4 regions of the Bacillus silvicola genome follow, and region 2 is predicted to be linked to each of the others. Evidence: riboswitches for the same ligand, from Rfam matches in the RefSeq annotation. Region 2 holds a riboswitch; each other region holds the start of a gene.
What was found. A riboswitch is a leader RNA that binds a small molecule or an ion and turns the genes downstream of it on or off. The one in region 2 is predicted to bind S-adenosylmethionine.
Positions count from the first base shown of each region.

Region 1 (6,180 bases), on a different contig from region 2:
TTCCCGAAGCTGCGATGTCAATTCCTTTATGGTTATCTAAAGAACGTGTGCCAAACCCAGAAGTTTTCGATCCGGCTGCTGGTTTAATAAATCCACCTATATTCGTATCGTGTGGTACTGGAGCAGCCTGAGCAGGTGTAGCAGCTTGTTTGCGTGCTTCTTCAGCCTTATGTGCCTCTTCAGCTTTACGTGCTTCTTCCGCACGTTTTTCTTCTTCAATTGCTTTTTGAACAGCTTGACGCTGGTTTTCTAAAATGCCTTTTGATTCTTCTAACCCTTCAATCTCTGAATCTACTTTTGCTACTTTCGTATGTAGATCGTTAATAAGAGCTTGTTGCTGTTGTTGGTTACTTTGCAATTCTTGCTGTTTTTGTTCTAATTTTTGCTCAGATTCTTTCAGTTGTTGCTCTTTTTTCTCAACAGCCTCTTTTTCTGTCGTCACAGCATTTTGATCACTTGTTTGCTTTTTCACAATATCTGTATCGTTATTTAAAATTAAACTTACAGAATACATATTATCAACAAGATCGGCAATATTTGCAGAACTTGTTATTACTTCTGTAATGATACTCGTACGAGGCTTTTCTTGCATAGATTGTAGTCTTTGTTTAATAACTTCCTGTCGTGTATCTATATTCGTTTGTAATTGCTCTATATGTTTCTTTTTTTCGGTAATAACTTGCTGTGTGTTGCTAATTTCTTTTTTTGTATCGTTCAATTCAGCTTCGTTTTTATTAATAGAAGTAGTTAATTCGTCGATTTTCTTTTGTAATTCTTGGATTTCTTTTTCTATTTGTTCTTTCTCAGCTGATTTATTTTGTAAGTCATTTTGTTTGCCTTCTAATTCGGATTGAATGTCAGTTAATTTATCTTGATTTGTTTCAGCGTACACGGGTGAAAGTAACGGGGAAGCAAAAATCGTTCCTGCTGCTAAAACACTAATCGCTGCAAATTTCTTTTTCATTGTTGTCTGGCTCCTTTCCCTATGAATGTTATATATCATGAGAAGAAGAGTGTCTATCGTTGTAATCATAATGTAAAGAAAATTTTATAATTTTGCTAAGTTTTGTCGGAATTTAGTATCTTTTCGTAGTGTTTGTCATAAAGTTAAAATTCTTGAATGTATAGAAAAAGATATCAATTTCTATATTTCTTTTTAAAATCATGGGAAATGATGGAGTTTTCCATAATGAAACAGTATTTTAAAAACCTATCAATCACTAGTGAGGAATCGATTTCATGTGAGGTTTTCTGACATGGGGTTTGTTTTTGTCAAGAAAATTATTTGCATTCGTGCAAACTTATTTTGTTGTCAGATTTTAATTTTTGATTTATGATTTTTAACAGGGACAAAATGTAGTGAATTGTCGAATAATATGTAATACTCTTAATTTCTTAGTTTTATAGATATAGATAGAATGAGGGATAGATAGAGTGACACATCGAGGGGGTTACAACAAGTATGAAAAGAATAGGACTTGCATGGCAAATATTAATTGGTCTTGCGCTTGGTATTGCAGTTGGGGCGATTTTCTTTGGCAATCCAGAAGTGGTGAAGTACTTACAACCAATTGGTGATATTTTCATCCGATTAATTAAGATGATTGTTGTACCGATTGTTGTAGCAAGTATTGTTGTTGGGGTTGCTGGTGTTGGCGATGTTAAGAAGTTAGGCCGACTAGGCGGAAAAACAATTATTTACTTTGAAATTATTACAACGATTGCAATTGCTGTTGGTCTATTAATAGCAAACATTTTCCAACCTGGAAAAGGCGTTGATATGGATAAGTTAACAAAAACAGATATTTCTAAATATACACATACGACAGAGCAAGTACAAAGTCATTCGTTCGCGGATACGTTTGTAAATATTGTTCCGACGAACATTATGAAATCATTAGCTGAAGGTGATATGCTGGCTATTATCTTCTTCTCAGTATTATTTGGTTTAGGTGTAGCAGCAGTTGGTGAGCGTGGCAAACCAGTTCTACAATTTTTCCAAGGTGTAGCAGATGCAATGTTTTATGTAACGAACCAAGTTATGAAGTTTGCACCATTTGGTGTATTTGCATTAATTGGTGTTACAGTTTCTACATTCGGATTAGCTTCATTAATTCCATTAGGGAAATTACTCATTGTAGTATATGGGGCAATGATATTCTTCGTTGTAGTCGTATTAGGACTTACAGCGAAAATCTTTGGAATAAATATTTTCCAATTCTTTAAGATTTTAAAAGACGAGCTGATCTTAGCGTATTCTACAGCAAGTTCAGAAACGGTTTTACCGAAAATTATGGAGAAAATGGAAAAGTTCGGTTGTCCGAAAGCAATTACATCTTTCGTTATTCCAACAGGTTATTCATTTAACTTAGATGGATCAACTTTATATCAAGCGATTGCGGCAATTTTCTTAGCGCAAATGTACGGTATTGAATTATCCATTACACAACAAATTACGTTATTACTTGTATTAATGGTTACATCAAAAGGTATCGCAGGTGTACCGGGCGTATCATTCGTTGTATTATTAGCAACACTGGGTACAGTAGGTATTCCAGCTGAAGGTTTAGCGTTTATTGCAGGTATTGACCGTATTCTTGATATGGCTCGTACAGCAGTTAACGTTGTAGGTAACTCTTTAGCGGCTGTAGTTATGTCTAAGTGGGAAGGTCAATATGACGCTGAAAAAGGACAAGCCTATTTAAAAGAGATATCTGAAAAGGGTCAAGCAGCTTAATTATAATATGAACAAGCTCTCACATAATATGTGGGGGCTTTTCTATATATAGAAGAGGAGCGGACGTAATGAAACGTAAATATGGTGACGGTTCTTCGTGGAAGCGACTAATAGAGAAGGATTATAGGGTTAAGCAAGTAGAAGAGGGAATGTTAGGAATACTAGACATAAAAAAGGTGAGAGAGCCTAGTTATAAAGAGTACAATAGTAAAGAACTTTGCATTGCAGGTGATGGGTATACATGGATTCAATATTTTATAAACGGGAAAAACTTTGCAATTACAGCTATGTTAGACGATCAAAAAAAATTAGTGCAATATTATATCGATGTGACGAAAGAATTTAAAGTAGACGATCGTGGTTTACCTTATTTTGATGATTTATATTTAGATGTAGTGTTATTACCGAATGGTAAAATGTATGTATTGGATGAAGATGAGCTAGAGAATGCTTATAAAAGTGGCGATGTTACAAAAGAAGAGTATGAGTTAGCTTGGTACACTACGAAATGTATCATAGCTACAATAAAAAAGAGTGAATTTTATTGGATTTCAATATTGGAAGAAGAAATCAAAAAGTTAAAATGATTGTTGTATTCAAATTTTTGTATAATTACCAAAAAAATCTATACAAAAAATAATTGACTTTTGTTTTGTAAGCGAGTAAAGTTAGGGAAGAAATTATTATTAAAAAATAAATATGAAACCTTCTTATAAAGAGAGGCGGAGGGACTGGCCCTACGATGCCTCGGCAGCGGACTCGATTTTAGAGTGCTGTGCCAAATCCAGCAAGCATGTGCTTGAAAGATGAGAAGAGCGTTTCTTATAGATGTATAAGACCTCTTCTCGTTGGAAGAGGTCTTTTGTTATTCATTAGAAAAAAGGTTGAAACTAGGGAGAGATGGTACTTTGAAAGAAACGAGAGGAAATGGTTTAGCTTTATTACCACTTGGTATATTTTTGGCGCTATTTATTGGTTCTGGAATTATTACAGGTGATTTCTATAAATTGCCGATACTTATAGCAATCTCAATTGCTGTAGGAGTCGCTTTAGCGATGAATCACAAAGAAAGCTTTAATGTGAAAGTGGAGCGATTCGCTAAAGGTGCAGGAAATCCGGATATTATGATTATGGTATTAATTTTTGTTCTTGCAGGTGCTTTTTCTGAAACAGCTAAAGGAATGGGCGGAGTTGATTCTACAGTTAACTTAGCGTTATCTATTTTGCCGCAAGGATTTATCGTAGCTGGAATTTTTATTATCGGGGCATTTATTTCATTAGCGATGGGAACTTCAATGGGAACAATTGCAGCGTTAGCACCAATTGCTGTAGGTATTAGTGGGCAAACTGATATCTCAATTGCACTTGCGATGGCTACTGTTGTTGGCGGAGCGATGTTTGGTGATAATTTATCATTTATTTCAGATACAACAATCGCAGCTGTTCGTTCACAAGGAACAGAAATGAAAGATAAGTTTAAAACAAATTTTTTAATTGTATTACCAGCGGCTATTATTACAATTGTTCTATTAGTAATAATTACTTTAGGAAGTGATACACAAGTTAAAGCACATAGTTTTGACTGGATAAAGATTTTACCATATGCAGGAGTACTTATTACAGCGTTACTTGGTTGGAATGTACTTATTGTGTTAACTGGTGGAACTGTATTATCTGGTGCTATCGGTCTTATAGATGGAAGTTACACGTTAGAAAGTTTCTTTAAAAGTGTAACGACTGGAATGGGCGGTATGATGGAGTTAGTATTACTTGCTATATTAATCGGTGGTATGGTTGAACTGATCCAATATAATGGTGGTATTCAATATTTAATGAATCTTTTAACACGTAACATTCGTTCGAAAAAAGGAGCAGAGTTCGGTATTGCTGGTTTAGTGAGTATGACGAATATGTGTACAGCGAATAATACGATTTCAATTATTTTTACTGGTCCTCTTGCGAAGAACATTGCGGATCAATATGAAATTGATCCACGTAAATCAGCGAGTGTATTAGATCTTTTCTCATGTTGTGTGCAAGGATTAATTCCGTATGGTGCTCAAATGTTAACTGCGGCAGGGTTTGCCGCGTTATCTCCAATTGAATTGTTACCATACGCATTTTATCCAATTTTGGTTGGAGTATGTGGAATTATTTCTATATTAATTGGTTTCCCGAGGTTTTCTAAAGTGGCGGAAAAGAAAAAGTATCATAAAACAGCATAATTAAATATGGATGTTATTCGTAGTAACAGAAGCCGTACAGAGAATATTCTCTGTACGGCTTTTTATGCGTGATAAAAGAGGGAATTATCCTATCCTACCTTATGTTTTTACAAAAGGCTGAATTGAACTCAGTCTTAAGTCTGAGTTCAAAACGGTTCTTAAGCTCGTTATGGAAAAAAGAAAAAATAGTTAAGATAAGAGTATCAAATCGAAGGGAGGCAAGCACAAGATGAAACAATTTCTAGCGTTTATCGCAGCCGGTATTTTGGCTTTAATTGCTCTTGGTAGTCTTGCTGGTATTGTAGGATTCGCCATTGGAGCAGGAGTTGTGTACTGGAGCTATAAATCATTTGTGCGAGCTAAATCATTCTTTGGGAAGTTAGCTTGGGGTATTGTTGGTTTAATCGGTTTGTCCATTGCACTTTCTCATTCCCCAGCATTAATCGGTATCGCAGCATTAGTAGTCTTATACTACGGATACCGTGAGTGGAAGAAAGAAAAAAATGTAGTTGTTGATTCTGCTCCAGAAAGTTCTAAACCATATAGCAACTTTGAAGATGAGTGGAACAAGTTAATGAAAAACTAATATAAAATAAATCAAATTATAAAGTAGAAGAGAGGAAGATTTATAATGAAACAATCTTTATTCGGACGTGTACGCGATGCAATTTTAGCTGATTTTCATAACGTGTTAGATGAGAAAGAAAGAAAAAATCCAATTGCTATGTTAAACCAATATTTACGCGATAGTGAGCGTGAAATAACAAAAATTGAGAAGTTAATTCAGCGTCATAAAACATTAAAATCTAACTTCGCTCGTGAACTTGAGCAAGCACGTTATTTCGTTAATAAAAGATCAAAGCAAGCTATCATCGCACAAGAAGCAGGCGAATTACAATTGCATGAACGTGCATTAGAAGAAGTAGCGTATTATGAAGGGCAAGTAACTCGCTTAGAAGAAATGTATGCTGGTGTTGTAGAGCAAATTGATGAGTTAGAGCGTCGTCTTTCAGAAATGAAAAATAAATTAAAAGAAATGAACGCAAAGCGTATGGAATTAATGGCACGTGAAAATATGGCGCATGCAAACCGCCGTATGAATACTGCTATTCATAAAATGGATGAAAATAATCCGTTCTTACGATTCGAAGAGATTGAAGATCACATTCGTGACTTAGAGCTTCGTATAAATGAAGAGCATGAGCGTGATACATTTGA
Region 1 covers NZ_JBNGVC010000001.1:957,298-963,477, reverse strand. Annotated here, with positions in the region: gene ACP6L7_RS05060 (murein hydrolase activator EnvC family protein) at 1-964, opposite strand, end outside; gene gltP (glutamate/aspartate:proton symporter GltP) at 1,463-2,737, shown strand; gene ACP6L7_RS05050 (ribonuclease FAU-1 family protein) at 2,806-3,324, shown strand; SAM riboswitch class I at 3,445-3,550, shown strand; gene ACP6L7_RS05045 (Na+/H+ antiporter NhaC family protein) at 3,646-4,962, shown strand; gene ACP6L7_RS05040 (lmo0954 family membrane protein) at 5,192-5,548, shown strand; gene ACP6L7_RS05035 (PspA/IM30 family protein) at 5,594-6,180, shown strand, end outside.
Region 1: linked by a shared signal. The riboswitch ahead of ACP6L7_RS05045 (Na+/H+ antiporter NhaC family protein) and the one ahead of ACP6L7_RS12895 (hypothetical protein) in region 2 are both predicted to bind S-adenosylmethionine.

Region 2 (6,180 bases):
ACTTCTCGCCTTTTCTATGCAAATGGCTCTTGTACTCGTGACAGGATCTGCTTTAGCAAATGCCCCACTTATTAAAAAAGGGTTAACGAAAGCAGCGAAACTACCGAAAACGAACGGCCAAGGTATTATCGCAATTTCAATTGTAAGTTTACTAGGAGCATACATAAACTGGGGATTTGGTATTGTTGTCTCTGTTTTATATGCAAAAGAAGTGGCAAGACAGTTAGACGGATTAGATTATAGGTTAGCAATCGCTTCTTCTTACTCCGGATTTCTCATTTGGCATGCAGGCCTTTCTGCTTCTATCCCTCTTACGTTAGCAACAGGCGGCGAAACTTTAATCAAAACGACGGCTGGAAGTATTAAAGAAGCGATTCCAATAACAGAAACGTTATTCTCACCATACGCTCTCGTTCCAGTCATTATCTTTTTAATTACGATGCCTCTCATTAATAAAGCAATGCATCCAGATGAAAAACATACGATTACAGTGGATCCAAGTGTATTCCGTGAAGAAGCTGCAGCTCAAGAAGTAGAGCAAAAAACATTCGCTGAAAAAATGGAAAATAGTATGATTATTACACTTTGCATCGGGCTATTAGGTCTTATTTATATTTTTAACTATTTTAGTACGAAAGGCTTTAACCTTACACTTGATATCGTTATTTTTATGTTATTGATTGCGGGTCTTATTTTCCACCGTACTCCGATTCAATATATTCGCGCTTTCTCTGACTCAACAAAGAGCGCTTCTGGTATTTTACTTCAGTTTCCGTTCTATGCTGGAATTATGGGCATGATGATTGGAGTAAATAGTGAAGGGCTTTCGCTTGGAGGAGCTATTTCTACTTTCTTTATTAGCATTTCAAATGAAACTACTTTCCCGCTCTTTACATTTTTAAGTGCTGGAATTGTTAATATTTTCGTTCCTTCTGGAGGCGGTCAATGGGCAGTGCAAGCACCAATTATGATTCCAGCTGGCGCTGAACTTGGTGTACCTGCTGCGAAAACAGCGATGGCCATTGCATGGGGCGATGCTTGGACAAATTTAATTCAACCTTTCTGGGCATTACCGGCATTAGCAATAGCTGGTTTAGGCGCTCGTGATATTATGGGATTTTGTGTTGTTAATTTACTTTATGCAGGATTTATCATTAGTCTGTGTTTCTTATTTATTTAAACAAAAAGCTAGTTTTATACTAGCTTTTTTACATAATAATTCATTTATTTCCCATGCAATTTATAATCATCTTCCACTCTATCTCCGTAAGATTTAATGCCTCAAATGCAAAAAAATCTTCACATATTTTTTCAATCAAATGTGGATTTTCCCTCAAGAAATTCCACTGTAATACTTTAGGAAGAAAATGTATTTCATATTCTTTACTTCCTCGTACTACCTCATCCACTTCTCTTTCACAAATCCCTCTTATTAAATAATCATTTCTTAATTGTATTTGAACTTGTTGAAACGCTTCGCTACACTTCTTCAATTGAAGTAAACACGTAATATACGTCCGAAAAAGTTCGTCATCACAATTGCAACACTTTATAATACGATCAAGTTCAGTCATAATGTATGAGCCTTTTCTTCTATTTGTAATAACCACTTTTCTCGCTTCATCATAATCCAATCCGCTGATCGATATAATAGTGCCACGTACCATAACGGTGAGTCTAACGTATTAATAACCCATGCTTTCTTTCCTTTCAATAAACCTTTCGGCAGGGCTCCTTCATATTTATAAGCAAATCCAGCTACAAAAATACGATCGATAAATCCTTTTAAAATAGCAGGCATGCCCCACCACCATATCGGATATATGAAAAGAAGAGTATCCGCTGCTTTCACTAATTCTCTATATCGCTTCGTCTCTTCTTCATATAGTAAATCCCGTCTTTTTTTCTCTTCATTAAATACAAGTACTGGATCAAATTGTTCCTTATATAAATCAAGTACCGTAACAGAATGATTTGTCTTCTGTAGTCCTTTTTGCACACGCTCTAAAATTGCCCCGTTAAAGCTTGAAGGATTAGATGAGCGTATATAATTAGTACGTTCACTACAAAACAACTCCCTCTATAGTTAACGTTTCCCCTTCTTTAACATCTTCTCTACGATTTGTACATTTTTCGAACTTTGTAACAAACGATTTAATACTGTTAGTAACTCTTCTTTTTCTAGACCGTTCAGTTTCTCTTTAACCGTACTCTCACCAGCACCTTGAATATCATAAACAACTGCCGCCATATGCTTACAAAAATTCTCATATGGACACTCACAGCTACTTTCTGTAAAATCTTCTAGATCAATAATCACTTCATAATTCCCTGCATTCCCAGTAACAAAAGCAAATACTTTCTTATCGTGTATGTCAACATCTTCTACATGTCCCTCTTCATAATATTCATAACCTTTATCTATAATGTACTTGGGAATCCATTTCGTTATATCTTTTAATAAGTAAGCGTACATAACAACACTCCTTCCTTTAATTCCCTTTTGACTTCAAAAACCCCGCATGTTATTCTAATTACTGTCAAGTAGCGAGTCTACGTGACAAAACGACTGACACCTATTCGGCGAAGGTGTCTCTTTTATTTGCAGCCGATAATGAAGTGCCTCTTTCAGGCACATTCAATCTTTGACACTACACACTCAACACCATTCCCTTGTATCAGGCTGCTTTAGCAGTCTTTTACACTACATACTTCAAAAAAAAGAGAGCCTAGCTCCCTTTTCCCGCTTTATAAAATACCCCTTTTTCAGCATAGCGATATTCATCATCAGCTAAAGTAATTTTCCCATCCAGTTTGAGTTCATCTAATAGTCTTGATAAATAAAATTGATGTAACATTTTTTTCGTGAATTTTCCTTCATGATGCGAAACGATATGTTCTTGAATATCTAACAATGATATTGGCTTATCTTGCTCTATCATATATTCATAAACTGTACTACGCAGTTTTACGTATTTTTCGAGTGTCACAGTACTTCGCAACCCCTTTCTTCTTATTATATGTTTTCGTAATCGGTTTTTTTGCAACAAAAAAACCTCTCCGATAAGAAGAAGTTACGTATATCTTCGTCTTATCTCCCAGAACAAAAATGTTCTGCTGGAATTAGCACCTGCATCGCGGTTGCTGGGTTTCATCGGGCCAGTCCCTCCACCTCTCTGGATAAGAAAATATTCACTTTATAATAAACTATACGTAATTTCATTTTAATTGTCAAATAAATATAACAAATTATATTTTTCTCCTCAGTGTTCATACTACATGTATATGAGTAAAAAAGGAGGACTATGAAATGTATCAAAACGCCCGCGGATATGTACAAGATTCTTTTCAATCATTAAAAGAAGCAAAACATTGTTTAGAAGAAGCACTACAAACAGTTGAAAAAGATTTTAATCGCGCACGTATTGAACAATCCCTTTACGCCGTAGAGCAAGCATTGCAAAGATGTGATTATACCGTTCACATTTTAGAAAAAGATTGAAAACTTCCCATCAATAGATGGGAAGTTTTTTCAAATGGCATACTTCATTATTATTGCCGTTATGATTAAAAAATATACAGAATTAACAATTTCTAAAACCCCTACTTTTAATGTAGAAATTTTTTTGCCATACAATATAATTGCTCAAATGACACTTGGTACGAATATAAGAGAACACCATGGATGGATAGCAAATACAATTACCGTCAATACAATATGATACCCCCAAGATATGAGACGATACTTCGGATTATTTTTCTCACGAATCATTGTTTTCACATAAAACGTACTTCCTAAAAAATACAAAAATGAAATAAGCGCAATGAATACTGCGGTTTTATCGATTTGCTTCATTGAAAAATAATAACTTATTAAACCACCTATACAAAACACTATAATCGCACAAATATCATTGAGTAATGCTCGTTCATTTTTTTGACGAGTGTAATACATATTTACAATAAACAATGGAATCATTAATACTGCGAATAAAAGAATCCGCCATTCATATAATAAAGAAATCATCCCAAATACGAGTGCAATAATAGAATACACCATTGCATTGTGTAGCAATTCTTTTTTTCGTCTTTGCCTTATGTACATGAGAAATGGATACGTAGCTAAATAGATAAAGAACCACGCTAAAAACAGTGGGATATGATAGAAAGTAGGGTTCCCAAGTATGACACTTAATAGAAATGGTATAACAAGCATGGCCCATGCACCGTGCTGCTTCGGAATAACTAACTTCATTAACTATACACCTCCTCTTTGAAAATAATTCTCACCTAATATTATACAAATATTTTTATATAATAGCTGACTTATATTGGATCTATTTTTTGACAATAAAAAAATGCTCCTTACAATATGTAAGAAGCATGAAAGAGGCAAACGAATATGTAAGTCGCGACCCTACCTTATATGAGTATGCTTTTCTATGTCACCTTATGCTCATCTAATATACCATATTTCTTTTTAAATCTTGTGAGGATCGTAATCCATGAAGTGCTAAATAACAGAAGGAAAATAACATTCGATATCGCATGGCTAAGATCGAAAGAAAAACTTGCGACATAGTAAGCAATAACTGTTTCCCACGTTGCTTCCTGTATAAAACCGAGAAGACCCCAGAAATTCATAATCCAACCAAATAAAAATCCAACGACGAATCCGTACAACAGTCTTCCCCACAGTTTTTTCATCAAAAATGTATTTCGGAGTAATCCCGCTATAAAACCAATCATACCCCAAGAGAACATTTGCCACGGCGTCCACGGACCTTGACCTAAAAAGATGTTAGACACGATAGCTGCCGTTGCCCCAATCATAAAGCCAGTTTCGCTCCCAAATACAATTGCAGAAACGATAATAACAAACGAAGTCGGTTGTACACTCGGTAATATCGAAAATGGTACCCGGCTAACTGCTGCGATCGCCGCTAACACAGCAACGATAACAATTTCACGTGAAACAAACGCCTTCCTTTCAAAACGGATATAGAAAGGTAACATAATGATAGCTAATAAAAACAAACTACTTAACATGTAATAACCGTCCATGATAAGTGTAGTAAAGAGTAATGTGCCTATTATTACTATAAAAATACAAATTATGAATGCAACATATCGTTTGGACACGCTTCGTACACATCCTCCCACGTTAATGCAAACGGTAACTCTTTACGGATGAATCGATTAATAGATGTTGTATAAAAGAAGTTACCACTAAAGAACTCTTTCGGTGCATCATTCATAATAACTTTCCCATCAAATAACATCATGCATTGATCTACATATTTTGCTGCAAATTCAATATCATGCGTTGCCATTACAATTGTTGTACCTTCTTTTTGCAACTGTTTAAACAGCTCTCCTACTCTTTCCTTTTTCCATGGATCTAGTCCCTTTGTCGGCTCATCGAGTAATAATAAAGTTGGCTTTGATAATAACGTTGTACATAATGCTAGTAATTGCTGCTCTCCGCCGCTACAATCATGTGGATGGCGCTCTTTAAGTGAATCTAACCAGAACTTTTTCAACATTTCTTCTGCTATTACTTTTCCCTCTTCACCATATAATTCATTAGCACGCTCATAAACCTCTTCCCATACTGTATCAAATGTAAAATGATAATACGGATGTTGCGATACATACCCTATACTTTTAAATCGTTCTTTCGAATCAATTTTATGTATCACTTTTCCATTCCACTTTACCTTACCTCTTCTAGCTTTTTGCAATCCTGCTAAAATCGTTAACAGTGTAGACTTCCCAGTTCCGTTTTTCCCAACTAGAGCTGTCCATTTTCCTTTTTCGATGTTTACTGTTAAATCTCGCAAAATAAGTGGACTATTTTTCTCATATTGAAAAGATATATGTTCTGCACTTAAAATCACTTCTTGCTTTTCACATTGTTCTACTTGCCCATTCCTATATGATATCGCTGAAAAATCATTCATTTTCATTTGCGCTTCTCGTACTGTAAACGGAATATCTTCTACATTCCATTCTAAAAACAATCTTGGAATTTGTGGAATGAATGGATGGAACTTTTCTACTTCCCACATGTTCGCTATCACACTTTTAGAAGTACCATCATAAATGATTCTGCCATTATCCATACAAACAACACGTGTTGCGAGCGGTATAACTTCATCTAAACGATGTTCACTTAAA
Region 2 covers NZ_JBNGVC010000012.1:203,382-209,561, forward strand. Annotated here, with positions in the region: gene ACP6L7_RS12875 (short-chain fatty acid transporter) at 1-1,180, shown strand, start outside; gene ACP6L7_RS12880 (group-specific protein) at 1,221-1,574, opposite strand; partial or broken gene ACP6L7_RS12885 (NAD(P)H-dependent oxidoreductase) at 1,571-2,064, opposite strand; gene ACP6L7_RS12890 (SWIM zinc finger family protein) at 2,087-2,476, opposite strand; gene ACP6L7_RS12895 (hypothetical protein) at 2,730-3,050, opposite strand; SAM riboswitch class I at 3,089-3,187, opposite strand; gene ACP6L7_RS12900 (hypothetical protein) at 3,311-3,502, shown strand; partial or broken gene ACP6L7_RS12905 (YwiC-like family protein) at 3,533-4,255, opposite strand; gene ACP6L7_RS12910 (ECF transporter S component) at 4,441-5,142, opposite strand; gene ACP6L7_RS12915 (ABC transporter ATP-binding protein) at 5,115-6,180, opposite strand, start outside.

Region 3 (6,180 bases), on a different contig from region 2:
TTCCTCCTTTTGGTTTGAAAACTAATAGGTAGTTGATTTTTTTAACTGGTTCGTATTATACAGTATGTGTATCTCCCATTTTTGAGCATGTCTTCATAAAAATTAGTAAAAGCACTTTATTGAGAGTGCTTTAAAATGGGTACCAGAAACTTTGGAATACATTCAGCTTTAAGTAAATTGCAATAACCAAAATGATAATACCAACAAAAAGTGTGATGTAATCCTCCTTTTGTGCGTTCTTTGCATAGTACCACGTTCGTTTATCCTTTTTTCCAAAACCTCTTAAATCCATTGCATTTGAAACAGTATCAATCCTTTCTAATGAATGAATAATAAGTGGCCAAAAAATTAAAACACGGTTTTTCATACGAATCCACAAGCTCGCTTCTCCTTTTTCAAAAGGTACGCCTCTTGCTTCCTGTGCGTGTCTAATGATTATATATTCAGATTGAATGCTTGGTATATAACGCAGTGCAATATTTATTGCATATGTAATTTTATAAGGAACAGCAAATTTATTTAAGCTGCTCACAAATTCACTTGGATGAGTTGTATAAATAAAGAGAAGTGTAAATGGTAATAACGTAAAATATTTCAATGAAAGTGTAGCTGCATAAAATAAAGTTTCATATGTAATTGTTGCATAACCTATATAAAAAAAAGAGGTATACGATCCCGTTAATTCCGATCCATGGGTGGGCGTAATAAAAAGAATCATAACGGAATTTAATAAACTAAATGTAAATATAACGCTGAAAATAACTATTATTTTACGCAATTGAATTTTTGCAATTAAGAGGCCGATACATCCAACAATAAATAAAATTAGCAATATACGAAAATCAAAAAATAAAAAAGTAAGTGTCATACAAAATATAAATATAGATAATTTAATTGCACCATCCATACGATAAAAATACGTATTATGCATATTCCTCCCTCCTATTAGCCTCAATATAGAGTTTCACAAATGTTTCTGGAGTTGGAATTCCGCTTAATTTAGCTAGTTTTATTAATGAAATCTCCCGTAGATTAGCTCTTTGTAACATTTCTTGATCCCCTAAAACAGCAGATACAGTATTGTCCGCAATAATTTTCCCTTCATGCAGAACTACCGCTCGATCTGCATATTCTAAAGCAAGATTCATATCGTGTGTGATAATAATAAAGGATATGCCCCTTCCAGCCAATTTTCTAATAAACGACATAAACTGTTTGTAATGGTAATAATCTTGTCCAGCTGTCGGTTCATCTAATACAATAATTTTTGGGTTTGTTATAAGTACAGATGCAATAGTAAGCCTCTTTTTTTGTCCATAGCTTAATGCCTGAATTGGCCAGTTACGAAATGGATATAATCCACAAATTCTTAAAGCTTTTTCGACTCTTGTCTCAATCTCATCTTTAGAAACCTTTTTTAATTTTAATGAATATGAAACCTCTTCTAAAACAGTAGGCTGTGTAATCATTTGATTTGGATTTTGCATAACGTAAGAAATAACTTCCCCGCGTTTACGAATAGACCAAGAATTAATATTTTCTCCATCGAATGTTATTCTCCCATTCTTTGTTTTATTTATTCCTATAAGAGTATGAGCTAATGTCGATTTCCCTGCTCCATTATGACCCAATAACGCTACTATTTCTCCCTCTCCTATTGAAAGGTTGATATCTTCTAAGGCTGTATGTTTGTTATTGTACGTAAATGATAAATTTTCTATCTTGCATAAAGCTTTTTTAATATATTTATTTTTTGATGAAACTTGCTTCTGCATCCAGTTTTTTAATAGGCTATGAACGCCTGCATTACGAAGATTTTCAATTGGAAATACCCTAACATTATTACTGTCAAAATTTAATTTCTTTAGCGCCTCTATATAAATAGGTTCTCTTAGTCCGATATTTGGTAATATATTAGAATTTAAAATACTATCCGGTGAACCAATGGCAATAACTTCTCCCTCGTCTATTAAAATAATTTTATCTAAATCAAGGTTTAAAATTTCTTCTATTCGATGTTCAATAATTACAATTGTTTTATTATATTTCTCATGTATATTTTTAATAAGTTCTATTGTATTCAAACTACATGCAGGATCCAAATTAGCTAACGGTTCATCAAATAATAATATATCTGTATTTGTCGTTAGCAGACCTGCAAGAGAGACTGTCTGTTTTTGGCCTCCTGATAATTCATGTGGACTTTGTGTATGAAAGTCCTGCATGCTTACCTTGTTTAAAGAATCCGTAACAATCTTTCTCATTTCTATTTGATTTACACAATCGTTTTCTAATGCAAATGCTACATCCTCTTCGACAGTAAGACCTATAAATTGTGAATCTTGATCTTGTAATATTGTCCCTACGTGTTTACTCTGTTCAAAAACACTACCTTTTCTCGGGTCCTTTCCAGCTATTAAAATGTTACCGGTACTTATCCCTTCGTAAGAAAATGGGATTAGCCCATTTATACAATGCGCTAATGTTGACTTACCTGAACCACTTCGTCCAGCGATAAGTACCTTTTCCCCAGGATATATTTGAAATGTAATATTTTTTAAAGTAGGCTGCATGGCATGCCTATATTGAAAGGTAAATTGTTCAAAAGAAATAATTGGTTGCATGTATTCATCCCTACTTTTCAATTTTTAAATGTGTATGTTTCTTATTTGATTTCGCTAATCCGATCGTGATTGGTAAGCCAAGAACTAAAAATACGATAACGTCTGCAATTGTTGCGCCTAGTACTTGTATAACTATTTTGTCAAACGGTTCTCCCATCCCAATAATATCGAATGCTCCAGCAAATATAATAGCAATGACAATACCAATTAACCCTGCAATTGCAAAATAAGAAATATCACGGTTATTATACGTTCCATGTTTTACACTAAAACCAACTCTTTTTTGTATGAGTCCCATTGCAAAACCAATAATACCTGAACTAATAACCCATCCCCACCAAATACCCCAACCAGCGATCGTATCTGTAACGGTATGACCGATGAGTCCTATTAAAAGTCCTGCTACCGGGCCAAATAACGCTCCAAAAACTGTTAAAATAGCCAATGCGGGTTTAATAAATGTATTCGGTGCGATAGAAAATCCCCAAAGCCCTAATACCCCGTATAAAGCTGCTCCAATTCCAATAGCTACTACTAGCTTTGTCGTTAATTTGTTCATTACAATTCCCCTCTCGTATTATTCAACTTTTAATACTCTATATTTCTTTTGAAAATAAATTATGCATCGACACTTCCTTTCTATACAACAAAAAATGACCTCTTAAATAAGAGGTCATTTTCTTTCACGTACAAGAATCCCCTTATCTTTCAAAAGACACATAATGTCCTCTGCGGAATTAGCACCTTCCTATGTAATTACATAGGGGTTGCTGAGGCTTCATAGGGCCGTTCCCTCTACCTCTCTGGATAAGTATTAATTTGTAATTCGTATTATGGCACTAAGAAAGATAAATTTCAACACTTTTCTAATTATTTTTATTTTTTATTAAATAGTGCATTCAAATCATTGTATTCTTATCGGAATTATGAAATAATAAATTCAAAATTGTTACAGGGGGGAATGTATGATGAAAGTAATTGGTTTAATTGGTGGGTTAAGCTGGGAATCTACATCACTATACTATAAACATATTAATACTCTAACACTCTCTCAATACGATCAAAATGCGAAGCTAGTTTTATATAGTATGGATTTTGGAGAAGTAACTACTTTATTACAAAACCATCAATATGAAGAAGTGAAAAACAAATTAGTCACAGTTGCTAAAAAGGTTGAAAAGTCCGGGGCGGAATGTTTACTAATGTGTTCAAATACGGTCCATTTATTTGCTGAGGAAGTAGAACAAGCAATATCAATCCCACTTCTTCATATCGGTGATGTAAGTGCTAAAGAAATGGTAGAACAGAATATAAAACGTATCGGACTATTAGGAACAAAACAAACGATGGAACAAGATTTCTATACATCAAGACTAGCAAAATATAACATTGAGACAATTATCCCAAATGACGAAGAAAGAACTTTTATCCATCACGTCATATTAAACGAATTAAGTAGAGGCATTATTTCAGGAACTTCAAGAGAGAAACTAATACAAATTACCAATTCATTAATTCAAAACGGTGCGGAAGGTATATTACTAGGCTGTACTGAAATACCATTGCTTATTTCCCAAAATGACCTTACTGTTCCTGTTTTTGATACTGCTTTTTTACATGCAAATACTGCTGTACAATTTGCTGGATAATAATATAAAAGCATAAAGGTAGATCCTCTATGCTTTTATATTGTCCGAACTATTTATTTAAAAGAGCATCAATAACTGCAATGGCTCTTTTGGAACCGCCACACTCTAAAAAACTTTCATTCAGTTTTCGAATGCCATGTTTATACTTTTTATTTGAAAGAACATCTGTTACCGCCTCTTTTAAAGTTTGCACATTAACATGCTCTTTCAATAATCTATGTGCTGCCTCAAGCTCAGTTAATCTTTGCGCTATCATAGGTTGATCTTTATCATGTGGTATTATCACAAATGGGACATTGTAATAAATTGCATCGTGCACACTATTCATTCCACCATGTGTAATAAAAACATCTGCTTCACTTAATATTTCTGATTGAGGTACGTAAGGGGCTATAATAAAGTTGTCTGGTGCTTGCTTAATTTTTGAAATATCATTTCTATCACCGATCGCCATTACTACAATCCCTTCGAAATTTGAAAAAGCATCAATACAAGTATTAAAAAATGGTTCGAGCCCTTCAAGAAGTGTTCCCATTGAAATATAAATAACTTTCTTTTTTGAAAGCAATTCAAGTGGAAACTTTGCATTTGTTTTGCGCTTTATAATACTCGGTCCAATAAAAACATTGTTTTCTCCGAACGAATCGCTATTAGGTTGAAAATAACGACTTGTATACACGAGACTAATATCTCCCTTATTATGCATAAATTGAAGATTATTTTTGGGCTTTACTCCAAATTCATGTTCCATTTGATACAGTAACTTTTCAGAGAGTTCATCGGGTTGGAATTGTATTTCTGCATTTGGATGAAAAGGCAAGGTTTCCAATAATTCTGGTGGAATTAAAAATATAGGAGAGGAAACTATGCCTGGAACTTGTAAATATTCCTTTACTAACTCTCCGGCACCAAATATATCATAAACTACGAAATCAAAATTTATGCTTTTACATAATTCTTTCGTAATTTCTAATATATATAAAGAAGTTTGAACATGTACATGAAAGAAAGATTTTAATCCATATGAAGTTTCATTATCAATAGAAATCTCCTTTAATAAATCCGGATGAGTATGTACAATAGCCCCCAAAACTTCAAGCCTTTCCTTAAAGTTTTCCGTTGTAATATAGTGTACGTTATCTCCTCTTTCAGTAAAGGCCTTTACTAAACTTAATGTAGGATTTACATGTCCCTCTGCAGGAAAATTAATTATTAAAATATTCAACACGTATTTCTCACTCCTTACAATTCAATGTTCTTATTAATCGTACTGTTATTATTACAAGCAATCTTCCTCTAATAGTCCCAATATGCTTACTACTTTAGGTTGATAAATAATTATCAGTCATCGGAAAAGGCATCTACATAAGTAGATGCCTAACTGTGATAAGGAGTGTTCTGTGAGGTTAGGATAAGCTTTTCTGCTTGTCCTATGCTATCAATATATGAATTATTTTATAAAACGTGAATAGTTAATAGAATTATTTTAACCATTTTATTTGATCAAATGGATAATATACCATTTTCACTTTACCTATTACATGTGACTCATCGATAAGTCCAAGTGTATTCCTACTATCTTTACTATGATTTCGATTATCACCTAATACAAATAATTTATGCGAGGGAACTTTCATTTCTCTAAAGTTTGAAAAATGATTTGATACTTGTGACATATCTAACTGTATATACAACTCATCTCGCTTTTTACCGTTAATATATACCACATCGTTTCTTAATTGTATGTTATCCCCTGGTAATCCAATAATTCGTTTCACGTAGTATGTAGGCTCGTCTTCTTTTTTTATTATTACAACATCACCATGATGAAAAGAAGAAAAATAAACACTAGCCTTATTAACTAGTATGCGATTATTTTCATTCAAAGTAGGTTGCATCGAAATTCC
Region 3 covers NZ_JBNGVC010000002.1:353,859-360,038, reverse strand. Annotated here, with positions in the region: gene ACP6L7_RS08935 (energy-coupling factor transporter transmembrane component T family protein) at 131-931, opposite strand; gene ACP6L7_RS08930 (ABC transporter ATP-binding protein) at 924-2,624, opposite strand; gene ACP6L7_RS08925 (ECF-type riboflavin transporter substrate-binding protein) at 2,635-3,183, opposite strand; SAM riboswitch class I at 3,323-3,438, opposite strand; gene ACP6L7_RS08920 (aspartate/glutamate racemase family protein) at 3,590-4,273, shown strand; gene ACP6L7_RS08915 (macrolide family glycosyltransferase) at 4,323-5,501, opposite strand; gene lepB (signal peptidase I) at 5,755-6,180, opposite strand, start outside.
Region 3: linked by a shared signal. The riboswitch ahead of ACP6L7_RS08925 (ECF-type riboflavin transporter substrate-binding protein) and the one ahead of ACP6L7_RS12895 (hypothetical protein) in region 2 are both predicted to bind S-adenosylmethionine.

Region 4 (6,180 bases), on a different contig from region 2:
ACTTTAATCAGCGGGGGATCCATCCCCCCACTGATTATTAGCCATCATCAATCGGGCTTTTACGGGCAGCCCGACTCCCACCTAACTCCCTCGCATTCGCTGGATTTTGAGATGGGAGTCTTACTGCCCACAAATAGCGGGATAAAGGAACAAGTATACCCCCATTCACTTCTCTATTCGTATGGACGAGAGAGGTAAATGGGGGTTTTCCTGTTTATTATATCTGCAATCATTATCATGACACCGGTTTCATTAGTTCATGTGACATGAACGTTTTATTTGTAATCTCTCTAGAAAACAATGAATCTAGGTTTGGTTTATGCTGTCCCTTTTGCCTGTTCATTCGGAAATGGCATATTTAGTATAGAAGCAATGTATTGTTTTCCATGTTTTCGAGCTAGTGATTCTAATATTTGGCGAACGCGTTTTGTAAGATGGCCTTGTTTTTTTATAGCTTCACAATATGCATCATAGAAAACGTATTTCGCCCAAAGGAAATCATCTTGTTGGAATAAGAAATGATTTTTGTACCATTCGCCAATTGTATGATAGCAATTGCTTTCATGTACTGCTGCACTTTGTGAAAGAATACGATCGGATAAAGACTTAGATAGATGAGAAATTGTGTTCTCTGTTTCAACTCGTAATGTTTTTTCTAACATTGTAATGATGTGACGAGTAGCCATATGTTAACTCTCCTTTGTGTAAATGGGTAATACCATTCTATATTTTTAAAAAATACTTACTATATTATTATACAATATATGGAATGCATCTACCTGCTTTTTAATTTGTATTTACAAAATCTTTTTTATTTGTTTACAAAAATAAAGTAAGATACAGTATATATATGAAAAAACTATAAAGGAATGAACACATTGTATATAACGATAGAAGAGGCTGCGGAATATTTGAATTTACCCAAATCGTATGTTGAAGATTTAATTCAGCAAAAGAAAGTTCGTGCACTGTTTGATGGAGAGCAATATTTATTAAACAAGGAACAGTTTAATACACATTTAGAACAAATGGAGAAATATAAGCAATTAGTGGAAGAAATATTAAATGAGCCAATTCCGGAAGATATGGATGTTAAAGACGAAGATTAAATTTATGAAAATCCCCCGTATTAAGATATGCAGAAATGTATCTTAATACGGGGGATTTTTGTATGAAGATATGAAAAAATCACCCAAAATCCTAGAGTTAATTTAAGGGAAAGAAGATTTTATAGGGATTCGTACTATTAGTTAAAAGCATATTTTTTCATAGCGGGGACAAACATAGCGAACATAACCTGTACAGATACATGTACTATCAGTGCAAAAGCTTATAAATTAATGGAAGGGGTTTTCTCGTGAGTTTATTTCATTGTGATTTTTTGCAAGATTTAATTGGATCTTATGTAAGAGTAAACAGAGGTGGACCAGAATCTCAAAAAGGGACAATAGTATCAGTATATTATGAGGAAGTTTTAATTTTAGGGAAAAACTTCAACATGGAAGTTGGTTTTCTTTATCGAATTAATGAGTATACAACAGATTTAATTAGACAGAACTTAGATAATGTAGAAGATTTATGGAACTGGAATCGTAAAGTATTCAATCCAGCGGAAGAAGAGATTGCAGGAGAAGGTCTAGTCGGTGTGTTACTCGTTTATGAAAATAACGAGACATACATGTATAATGTAATGAATAGTAGCCAAGTTTTTCAAAAATATAAAACAAATGCGACATACTTCCAAGTAGGGTGTGGAATTTATGCAGGCTTGTGTAGTTTATTGTTAGATACTTTTGGACAAGGCGCCTATTATGTTGAAGAATTATTATTAAATACTGAAAGTAAGTATGGGGAATATTTAAATTTATATATGAAGGATATTGTAGTAGGACATAATAATTTTACAGATGGATTGCTACACGATAGGGTAAGGTGGATATAAATTGTGATTGAAAAGGAAGGAGCTGTATCTCCTTCCTTTTAGTATTAGAAGGTTATATATTGCTCTGAAAGCAATTTCATACGTATAATTTAAGGGGATAACATGTGAAATGTCATTTTTGTATTGATCAAGAGGAGTTTTTATATGAACAAATACAAGAGCTTGATTTATGAAGAAAGAGAAGCTTTAAAAGTATTTATATTATTATTCTATATTATATTCTTTTTATATGACGCTATATATTATTTTGTATATCCTGCTATGAACATTAATGGAACAGCGGTAGGTTGGCCAAAAGGCAGCCTTGGGATAGGCGTATATATATTTGTAATAGCATTATTTCCTATTTCAATATATCTTCAAAAAAGAGGCTATGTATATTCTATAAAATATTTATTTTTATTTGGGTACATGTTCATTAATCTTATTAATAATTTAATGATTTATTTGCGAACGGATAGAGCTTTTGAACATGGTAGTATGGTAGAAATGTTATTAATTTTATTTGCACCAGTTTTCGTGAACAGAAAATATTTTTATTTAGTTTCCTTTAGTGTAATTGGAAAGTATGTACTTTTTACATTGATATTACAAGATTTAAAAGTTGTGATTCCGCTTGTCTTATGTATATTCTATTTCATTATTTCACATTCTTTGTTAAAACGATTTCAATCTTATGTAAGAACAGTGTTTGAAATGATGAACAATATGAAAGAGACGGAAAATTTAGCTGTAATTGGGACAATGTCTACAACAATTGCGCATGAAATCCGAAATCCATTAACGGCTTTGAAAGGGTTTACGCAAATGCAAAAAGAAAGAAACCCTGAAGATATGATTAGCTATGAAATAATGCTACAAGAGATTGAGAGAATCAACGGTTTTGTTAGCGAATTGATGTTATTAGGAAAACCGAAACCAACAAATTATGAATGGTGTAACATACGGGAAATCCTTTTATATGTTGTGCAGTTAATGGAAAGTTATGCGAGTCAATATAAGGTGAAAGTTTATTTGCAAGGAGATGGAAATTTACCCGTTATAAACGGTGATGATAAACAATTAAAACAAGTGTTGTTAAATATTATTAAAAACGGAATAGAATCAATGCCCGAAGGTGGGGACATTCATATTCGGGCATATGAAAAAACTAAGGGGTATTTGTGTATTTCTGTCGAGGATCAAGGTTTAGGGATAGAGAAGGAGAAGCTAGAGAAGATTGGAAAGGCTTTTTACACAACAAAGGAGAATGGTACAGGACTTGGTTTAATGATTACATATAAAATTATTAAAGAACATCAAGGGAGTATCACCGTTCAAAGTAGTATGGGTGTGGGAACGAAGGTGGAAATTTATTTACCGACAGTGTAGAGAAACAGAAGAAAGTATTTTTCAGAAAAGTGTTCTTGTTGTGTAAATATAAACATTTTATAAAATGTTTCAAGAAGGGTTTTTTTTATAAAATACTTCGTTTATAATGGAGGAAAATATCGACATGAGATTGGTTGCTCATGTAGCGGTTCGGTAGTGTTATGAAAAGAAAAGAAGGGGTGCACGCGCATCCTTTTTTCTATGCGGATATTATGAAAGAGGTGGTATGATGGAATTAACATTAAATTCGACTGTATGTTTACACACGATTCAATTTCGAAAAGAGAAATTGAATTATATTGTAAAAGATACAATTACAGGAGAAACATATGAAATGCCGCCACTTTGGATTGATGCACTAGCAATGATGCGTGACGGTTTTTTATTGGGAGAAATTGAGGAGAAATTAAAAGAAGAGTATCCGACCGAAGAAGTAAATATGGTAGCATTTACGAGGCAATTGTTAGAGCTAGAGCTGGTCGAAATGGTGGATGGAGAAGAGATAGCTTGTACAAAGAAGAAAGATAAAGATTATTTAGCTTGGTTACGCCCAAGAGTGGAACAATTCTTTTTAAACTTAAATAAAAAATATAAAAGCAAAGGTCAAAAATGATCTTTGCTTTTTTTGTAGGCGTGTTTAAAAAATAACAGCGAATGCTCTTGCGAAAGCACCGTCACTATCTTTAATTTTTAAAGGTGCTGCTGAGAAAAAGAAACGTTTCGCTTTAATAGCATCTAGATTTGTTAAGTTTTCAATTAAGTAAATGTTATTCCCTAGTAATATGTGGTGAATCGGTGATGTTTCTGTCGTTACCTCATCAGGAGAAATAAAATCTAAACCGACTGATTTTACTTTTAATTGAACCAGTTCTTCAGCTAATTCTTCGGAAAGATAAAACGCTTCTTTCTCATAAGCTGCTGTATTCCACTTATTAGATAGATTGGAATGGAAAATGACAATATCATCTTCTTTTATATCGGTATTATGCAATACTTCCTTAGGTAACTTTCTCTCTTGGATATGAGTTACATCGATAAGAACGGCCTCACCTACAAATTGTTTTAGGGGTAATTGATCAATGGTGGTTGCACCTGAAATGAAATGCGCAGGGGCATCGCAATGTGTACCTACATGAACGACAGAATGAAAATCTGTAACTTGATAGCCCGTCTCTTCAACGTTTGTAATTGCTTCTAGTTGGATTTTTGGTGTTCCAGGAAATTGAGACATATTGTTTTCAAATGTTTGTGATAGGTCGATTACTTTCATTTTAAATACCTCCAATATATGTTTTAAAATATAAAAAACTCATCTTTCATAATCAAGAAAGATGAGTTTTGCACACAATGGTTAAGTTTTATCTTTCAAAATGCATTGCATTTTGCAGGAATTAGCACCTATTCAGTTTGTATAAACTGAGGTTGCTGGGCTTCAAAGGGCCGGTCCCTCTGCCTCTCTTGATAAAGATATATTCAGTTTTAATATTTCGATTTTTTTAATAATTAAATTGTAATTCATTTCCTTTTTTAGTGCAATACAAAATAGGTATTCACCCAAATAAGGTGGCTCGCATATTGTAGCTTATGTAAATAGAATGCTGCGAAGGAGTGAGTGCAGTGACAGGTAATGTATTGAATTATTATGCTGGTGGAAATACAGCTAGGGGATTTCATAATTTATACGAAGAGAATTTAAAAGGGCTAGACAGGTTGTTTATTTTAAAGGGTGGTCCAGGAACTGGGAAATCTTCTTTAATAAAGGCAATAGGTCGTGAATGGGTTGAAAAGGGATATGATATTGAACTTTTACATTGTTCTTCTGATAATAAGTCAGTTGATGGAGTGATTATCCCAAAATTAAAAGTAGGAATTGTTGATGGAACATCACCGCATGTTATTGAGCCTAAAATGCCAGGGGTTGTGGAAGAGTATATTAATTTAGGAGTTGCTTGGGACTCAGATAAATTAAGAAAGCAGAAGTTAGAAATTGAACGATTTGTATCAGAAGCGAGCAAGGCTTTCCAATCTGCTTACGGATGTTTTCAAGAGGCATTAGTTATACACGATGAGTGGGAGAAAATATATATTAATAATATTGATTTTAACAAAGCAAATGGACTAACAGATCAATTGATTCAGAAATTATTTACAGATAAAAAGGGGAAACAATCGATTGTGAAACATCGGTTTTTAGGAGCTGCTACACCGAAAGGAGCAGTTGATTTCGTTCCTAATTTAACAGAAGGATTACCACATCGTTATTTTATAAAAGGACGCCCTGGCTCTGGAAAATCAACAATGCTCAAAAAGTTAGCGCAGGCAGCAGAAGAAAAAGGGTTTGAAGTTGAAGTATATCATTGCGGATTTGATCCGAATAGTCTTGATATGGTTATTGTAAGAGAATTAGGATTTGCAATTTTTGATAGTACCGCACCACATGAATATTTTCCAAGTCGCGTGGGTGATGAGATTATAGATATGTACGCTCTTATTGTTACACCGGGGACGGATGAAAAATATGCTAAAGAAATTCGTGACGTTTCCATTCAATATAAGGCAAAAATGAATGAGGCGATGTCTTTCTTGGCAAAAGCGAAATCAGTTCGTGATAAATTAGAACGAATTTATATTGCTGCTATGGATTTTTCAAAAGTGGATGCATATAAAGAGGAAATTCAAAAAGAGTTTGAACGAATTACCGCTACTGTAATTGAAAAGAGAAAGTAGGATTTATTGAACTGTCAGAAAATTTCTGACAGTTATTTTAGTATGTAGTAAAATTGGTAATATATTTGTCGAATTTCCAAGGAAATAATCAAAAAATGGGGATGGTATGAAATGAGAGGGAAAATTGAATTAGAGCTAGA
Region 4 covers NZ_JBNGVC010000013.1:783,495-789,674, reverse strand. Annotated here, with positions in the region: gene ACP6L7_RS26115 (hypothetical protein) at 318-686, opposite strand; gene ACP6L7_RS26110 (helix-turn-helix domain-containing protein) at 870-1,109, shown strand; partial or broken gene ACP6L7_RS26105 (S-adenosylmethionine decarboxylase related protein) at 1,463-1,942, shown strand; gene ACP6L7_RS26100 (ATP-binding protein) at 2,087-3,313, shown strand; gene ACP6L7_RS26095 (hypothetical protein) at 3,543-3,926, shown strand; gene ACP6L7_RS26090 (cyclase family protein) at 3,951-4,583, opposite strand; SAM riboswitch class I at 4,669-4,781, opposite strand; gene ACP6L7_RS26085 (PRK06851 family protein) at 4,931-6,040, shown strand; gene ACP6L7_RS26080 (nucleotidyltransferase domain-containing protein) at 6,152-6,180, shown strand, end outside.
Region 4: linked by a shared signal. The riboswitch ahead of ACP6L7_RS26090 (cyclase family protein) and the one ahead of ACP6L7_RS12895 (hypothetical protein) in region 2 are both predicted to bind S-adenosylmethionine.